Regions from separate parts of the Chengkuizengella sp. SCS-71B genome, predicted to be linked through region 3. Evidence: riboswitches for the same ligand, from Rfam matches in the RefSeq annotation. Region 3 holds a riboswitch; each other region holds the start of a gene.

Region 1 (2,278 bases), 3.4 Mb from region 3:
TAAACCACATTCCATAGATTAATTGATCAAAATGCAAACCGAACGGCTTTACCGCATAATAAACGGGTGTCCATAGTTTATAAACAATCCCAAATACGATAGCAATAACAATCGTAACCAATATATCTGTTAATTTTAATCCTTTATTATTCATTTCATGAACCTCCTATTTCTGTTATTCTACCCTAAAAATAACCATCATATTTTATTTTCAAAGTTAATACTTTGACGGTAAAGTTAATAAGTCTACTGGCCATGTTTCTTTTTGATATGCCATTTCCCAAAACATCAGCTCATATTGACTGCTTAATATAAAATGATCTTTCATTCGTTCACGATCTGACTCTGTCACTTTTTCAGCGATATTATCCACTAATTGAATGACTTCTTCAACTAACTCACGAAACCAGTCTCCACCATAGGTTGCAATCCATTCCTGATAAATCGGCTCTTTAGGTGCTGAACCTTTAAGCTTCTCACCAATTTCATAATACAACCAATAACATGGCAGCAAAGCAGCTATCGTATCTCCTATACGACCAGTATGAGCTGCACGGTACATATGTGATATATATGCATAAGCTGTTGGTGCTGGTTTGAAATTTTCTTTTTCTTGTTCAGTTATGCCTAACTGAACATAAAACGCTTTATGAAGTGATAACTCCGCTTCATTCGTTCCAATTGCATGGGATGCCATACGACTAACAGTATGTAAGTCATCGGCTTGTGCAGCAGCTATGGATTGAACTCTAGCAAAATGACTTAAATAATATGAGTCTTGTAAGACATAATAACGAAAACGATCCAATGATAATGTTCCGTCAGCAATCCCTTTAACAAATGGATGATCAAAACTCGCCTGCCAAATGGCATCTGCTTCTTTTCTTATCTGTTCAGTAAATTTCATCTCTTTCTCCACCTTTCTATAAGATCCCAAAAAGTGAAAAAGTGCTTTTCAGCATAATTCGAATACTTCTCGGGCTACCGAATCCTTCATAATTTTTGTTGAAACAGGTATAAAAAAACCACTCTAACAGTAGAGTGGGATTAAGACAAATTTGCACCTAAGTATTGCAAATCATCCATCCACTTCCCTACGCTAGTATTAACTAGATCAGGTACAAGGGTTAGAGCTAATGCCCCTCTCAGCAAATATCATTTGCACCCCTAGTGGTTTCGGTTTTAAATTCAAATACAACATTACTATAGTTTTTTTATTTTAACAAGGAAAAAGATTTCCAGCTTATATAATTGTATTCAAAGAAATCTGTGGGAAAGTTCACTTATAAGTTTTACATTTTAAATCAATTCTCCATGTATAACTTCCTATATTCATTAATCCTATTCATCAATTCTTCATATACATGGTCGTCCATTTTTTTCAATTCCCATAAAGTCTTATAATAATCAGACGCTGAATTTAACACCCCTTTCAATAAGAGTTTTTTTGGTGCACATCCTTGATATAATATTTTAGTGGTAGGCTCTTCATAAACTTTATTACTTTCCATATGCACGATCAACCTTCTTTTTTATTTGTTCTGTCATAAATTTCTCATAACCTTTAACATCAAGCTTTCTAAATTCTGTTACATATTCATTCCAAACATGATCAAATTCACCTGGGTTAGAAAGCACAAGCTTAGGGAAATATTTCCTCTGAAGTTCATCCGATCTTGTATCAAAAATTTGCACTGGTGAACCTTGTTCCACCTGAACACTCCATGCTGGGAACCAAGGTCTCTCATCTGTTAGTGAGAACAACTCTGCAAAGGTTCTCACACCATATTGCTTGAGTAAATTTAAATCACCTTCTGTATATCCTAATTGCACGACTTCCGCCTGAGACCCAGGAGCAACCGAATTTCCATCTGCTAAAGAAGAACCTGTTCCGTAACGAGGCCAAAAGTATTCAAAATATTTAAGACCAAATGATTCCCTAAATTCTTCTGTTTCTTGATCGATTTGTTCCTTGGTTTTATAAAATCTTCCATTCTCATCGATTTCAAATGTTTCGCCTTCAATACCCCAGTTGGACAAAATTTGATTTTCATCTGTTAAAAGGTTATCGAAATACTGAATGATCTTAGCAGGGTCTTCCGCACTGACAGTAATGGCTATTCCACGATTATCTACGAAACCTGGAGAGTCACCGTATTGGTCTTTAATATCCTCGTCAAATACTATAGGCATAGGCATATAAAGGAGATCATCATTACCAAATTCCTCTAAAAGTTGAAGTGCTGGTCTTACCTGCCAACCATAATCAAAAAATCCT
Region 2 (2,278 bases), 840 kb from region 3:
TCCAGCTCTGCAAACTGAGCTTCATCATTAGCGTCTGCGATGGAACCTGGTCTCAAACCATCTCCTAATGAAATTGAAATATCATAAGTTCTAAGAATTTCACAAATTTCTTCAAAATGAGTGTATAGAAAACTTTCTTCATGATGAGCTAAACACCATGCAGCCATAATAGAACCGCCACGAGATACGATACCTGTTACTCTGTTAGCGGTCATAGGTACATATCTTAATAATACGCCCGCATGTATCGTGAAATAGTCAACACCTTGTTCCGCCTGCTCAATTAAGGTATCTCTATATACTTCCCATGTTAAGTCTTGAGCTTCGCCGTTTACTTTTTCCAATGCTTGATAAATTGGGACTGTACCAATTGGAACAGGAGAATTACGAATAATCCATTCACGTGTTGTATGTATGTCTTTTCCTGTAGATAAATCCATGATATTATCTGCACCCCAGCGAGTTGCCCAAGTCATTTTTTCTACTTCTTCTTCAATAGATGAAGTGACAGCTGAGTTTCCGATATTTGCATTAATTTTCACATGAAAATTACGTCCAATAATCATGGGTTCACTTTCAGGATGATTAATATTTGAAGGAATAATTGCCCTACCGTTTGCCACTTCGTCACGGACAAATTCAGGAGAAACATTTTCACGGATCGCAATAAACTCCATTTCTGGTGTAATCAGCCCTTTTTTAGCATAATGCATTTGAGTAACATTTTTACCTGTTTTTGCTCGTAGTGGTTTACGTTTCAACCCAGGAAATACATCCACGTTTTTAACGGATTCTTCATTTAGATAACCATTGTCTTCAGGTTTTATATTTCTCCCTTCGTACTCCTCTACATCATTTCTTTCTTTAATCCAATTCCCTCTAAGTGATGGCAGACCTTTTCGAATATCCGTTTCATAAGCTGAATCGGTATAAGGTCCACTAGTATCATAAACTCTCACTGGTTCATTTACTTCTTCACCATAATCTGATGTAGTTGAACTCAATGCAATTTCTCGCATCGGCACTTTAATATCCTCTCTAGATCCAGTAACATATACTTTTTTGCTCCCTGGAAACGAGGAGACAGAAATTTGATTCGTTTGATTTGACATAAGAAACCTCCTAATAGAAATGTATAAAAACATGAAAAAATTGCTTTATGCATGGGGGCAGAAGGTGATCAATTCTATTTGTTGAATTTGTGAAATAGATTTTTAGAAATTTCGCCATAAGTAGGTTCTGTCATTTTGGAAAAGCAGTGGAAATAAAAGATATCGTGGAATCATTCTTTTGTGGTCATTAAGAAAAGTTGAACGTACATTTTCTTGAGTATACAATTTTGCATGATTTTATTCTTTGTTATCCAATAAAAAAATAACTACTTAAGGAAATAAGCAGTCATGAATGGAACATTCAAGAATAGACATCTTTCCTACGCTGGCATTACCCAGATCAGGTTCAACAGTCGACAGCAGAACAGCCATCCTCTCAGCCTGGTCTTCCAAGCTCCCTGCATTTATTAACTTAATATAAATTTACCATGAACTGATTCACTTTACAATAAGTTTCCAATATTCCTTTCATTAGAGATATTAGGTATAAATCTAGTTTTATATTAAAAATGGGTGTTTGTTATAAAAAAACAGACGTTTTCATCATTTCGAATCCCATATTACAAGAATAAAATATTACATCATATAAGAAAGGAGTAAAAACATGAGTAAATGTTGTAAAAACTTTGATCCCAACTATTTATTGTGGAATGAAGTTCCATATGCAGGTGAAGATAGTCCACCTACAAATCCTGAAGACCCTCTATCTGGTTCATGGCCTATGTATTATTACAGACGATGCGGGCAGAAATTTCAGATTAAACAAACTGGAGAACATGTCTATTTCACGATCAAACATCCTAATTTTATAGATTGGGGTGGAGCGCAATTAGATGCTGTATATGAAGCTGCTAACAACTTAGATGAATTCAAAAAACAAGTAGCAACTTACTGGGGAACAGGTGTAGCTACGAAACAATGGCTGCCTGTATTGGATATATTAGTAGATACGTATGGAGTAACCGCTCCTCATGCCGCACGAATAGAAGCTGCAGTATTAGCAGCTGCTAACGATGCATTTGTGATCAGTTGGTATTACAAATTTTTGTGGTTAGTGGCCAGACCTGATCAGTATGATCAAACTTTTGCTACTCTATTATGCACCCCTCGTCATCCAACCTATCCGTCTGGACATGCAGCTGTGGCAGGTTCTGTTACTACTATGC
Region 3 (2,278 bases):
TCGTAGACCCCCTGCAGAAAATTCTACTAAATTTAAATGACATTAATAACGGGAAGTATGGAGTTCAAGTAGAAGTAAATCGAAAAGATGAACTTGGTTTATTGAGTGAAAGAGTGAATCTATTATCTTTGAATTTAAAAAAGTTTCAGCAATCGGAAGAAATGTTAGTTAAATCGGAAAAGTTATCTGTTGTAGGTCAGTTAGCTGCTGGAGTGGCTCATGAAATTCGAAATCCTCTTACTTCCTTAATTGGATTTTTAAACTTAATTAAACATGGTAAGGAAATGAACAAGGAAGTTTTAGAGGTTATGACTTCAGAACTTCACAGGATCGAATTGATTTTAAGTGAGTTGTTAGTACTGGCTAAACCGCAAGAGATAACATATAAACATAAAAACATACATAACATATTTAAGGATGTACTGACGTTAATTGAAATACAAGCCACACAAAATAATGTGAAACTGCAATTGGACATAGAAGAAAAAGTTCCATTTATTGATTGTGATGAAAACCAATTGAAACAAGTGTTCATTAATTTATTAAAAAATGCGATTGAAGCCATGCCATCTGGAGGAAATATCATTATTGTAGTTAACATGAACGAAGATAACAAAGTATTGATTAGCATTCAGGATGATGGGTGTGGGATGAATGAGGAAGAAGTGTGTAAGTTAGGCGAACCTTTCTTTACTAATAAGGAAGAAGGAACAGGTTTAGGGTTTATGTTAAGTGAAAAGATGATACATAACCATAAAGGAACTATTCATATTCATAGTATTAAAAATGTAGGTACTAGTGTGGATATAATTTTACCTTTAACACAAGATTCGAATACATAATCGTCAAGAATCGTTCATTGCTTCGTTGTAAGCATTCATGTTAAGATATTGAAAGATACACTAGGGGAGCCGATCGGCTGAGATAGAATAATTATTCTGGACCCTTTGTACCTGATCTGGGTTATTCCAGCGTAGGGAAGTGAAGATGAGATGTCATATTTTAAACTAAAACATCAATCCACTCTTTACGTACGAAGGAGTGGTTTTTTTATGTCTCAACGTGAACTGCATGTGATTTCGAATGGGAAAGCTTCATTACAACGTTTTGCTGATATTGCGGGGCAGATACATCCCTATGTAACAGCTTTCCATATTCGAGAAAAGCAAAAAAGCGCAAAAGAGCTTATGTTAGGTATATCATTTTTAAAAGACAAAGGTGTCCCGCTTTCAAAAATCGTGATTAATGACCGAGTGGATGTAGCCGTAATAAGTCGTGTATCAGGGGTTCACCTAGCTTGTCATAGCCTGGATGCTGAATTAGTAAAACAAACCTTTCCGAATCTTAGAGTAGGATGTTCTGTACATTCTTTAGAAGAGGCATTGTCTATAGAGGAAAAATATGTGGATTATGTCTTTTACGGTCATGTATATGAGACTGCTTCAAAACCAGGATTGCCCGGAAGAGGTTTGAATGAACTAGATACCCTTATACAAAAGCTAGAAATTCCTGTTATAGCAATAGGCGGAATAAAACCTTCTAACATTCAAGAGGTTATGACTACAGGGGCTTCAGGTATTGCAGTCATGTCAGGGTTGTTGGAAGCGGAAGATCCTCTTAAGGAAGCAATAACATATCGACAACTACTAAAGTGATTCGAATGGAGAGGAAAAACATGGTGAATCATTACGATGCAATTGTGGTAGGGGGAGGAGTCATTGGGAGCTCTGTTGCCTACAGCTTAGCAAAACGAGGTTTGAATGTCATCATTTTAGAAAAAGAAAGACTAGCGTCACAAGCATCACAAGCCGCAGCAGGTATGTTAGCTGCACAAGCTGAAATGACAGAAGCAGGACCTTTATTTGAACTCTCTAGAAAAAGCAGAAATATGTTCCCAAGTTTAGCTGATGAGCTCAAGGAGCAGAGTGGAATTGATATAATATTAACAAATAAAGGCATGTTTAAGATCGCAGTAACAGAGCAGCAAGTGAACGAGTACAAGCAAATGATTTCTTTTCAACGAGAAGCTGGGGAACAGGTAGAATGGTACACTGGAGATGAATTGCGTGATAAGGAGCCAGCTTTATCTAAATTAGTGTTAGGTGGTTTATATCTTCCAAACGATGGTCATGTGTCAGCACCAGAGTTATCTCTTGCATTTGCAAAATCAGCTGCAAAGCTTGGAGTAACGATACAAGAATATACCGAAGTATTTTCCTTTATATTAGAAAATGGTAGAGTCAAAGGTGTGAAAACAGAACAAGGAGAACTACAGAGT

What was found. A riboswitch is a leader RNA that binds a small molecule or an ion and turns the genes downstream of it on or off. The one in region 3 is predicted to bind thiamine pyrophosphate.
Region 1: another riboswitch for thiamine pyrophosphate. It lies ahead of tenA (thiaminase II); the one in region 3 lies ahead of tenI (thiazole tautomerase TenI).
Region 2: another riboswitch for thiamine pyrophosphate. It lies ahead of thiC (phosphomethylpyrimidine synthase ThiC); the one in region 3 lies ahead of tenI (thiazole tautomerase TenI).

The regions. Positions count from the first base shown of each region.
Region 1 is NZ_JAZHSH010000001.1:3,690,115-3,692,392, forward strand. It holds gene VQL36_RS18105 (ECF transporter S component) at 1-154, opposite strand, end outside; gene tenA (thiaminase II) at 218-907, opposite strand; TPP riboswitch at 1,075-1,179, opposite strand; gene VQL36_RS18115 (ABC transporter substrate-binding protein) at 1,501-2,278, opposite strand, start outside.
Region 2 is NZ_JAZHSH010000001.1:1,157,822-1,160,099, reverse strand. It holds gene thiC (phosphomethylpyrimidine synthase ThiC) at 1-1,112, opposite strand, end outside; TPP riboswitch at 1,412-1,523, opposite strand; gene VQL36_RS05830 (vanadium-dependent haloperoxidase) at 1,717-2,278, shown strand, end outside.
Region 3 is NZ_JAZHSH010000001.1:316,265-318,542, forward strand. It holds gene VQL36_RS01535 (ATP-binding protein) at 1-842, shown strand, start outside; TPP riboswitch at 895-997, shown strand; gene tenI (thiazole tautomerase TenI) at 1,053-1,655, shown strand; gene thiO (glycine oxidase ThiO) at 1,676-2,278, shown strand, end outside.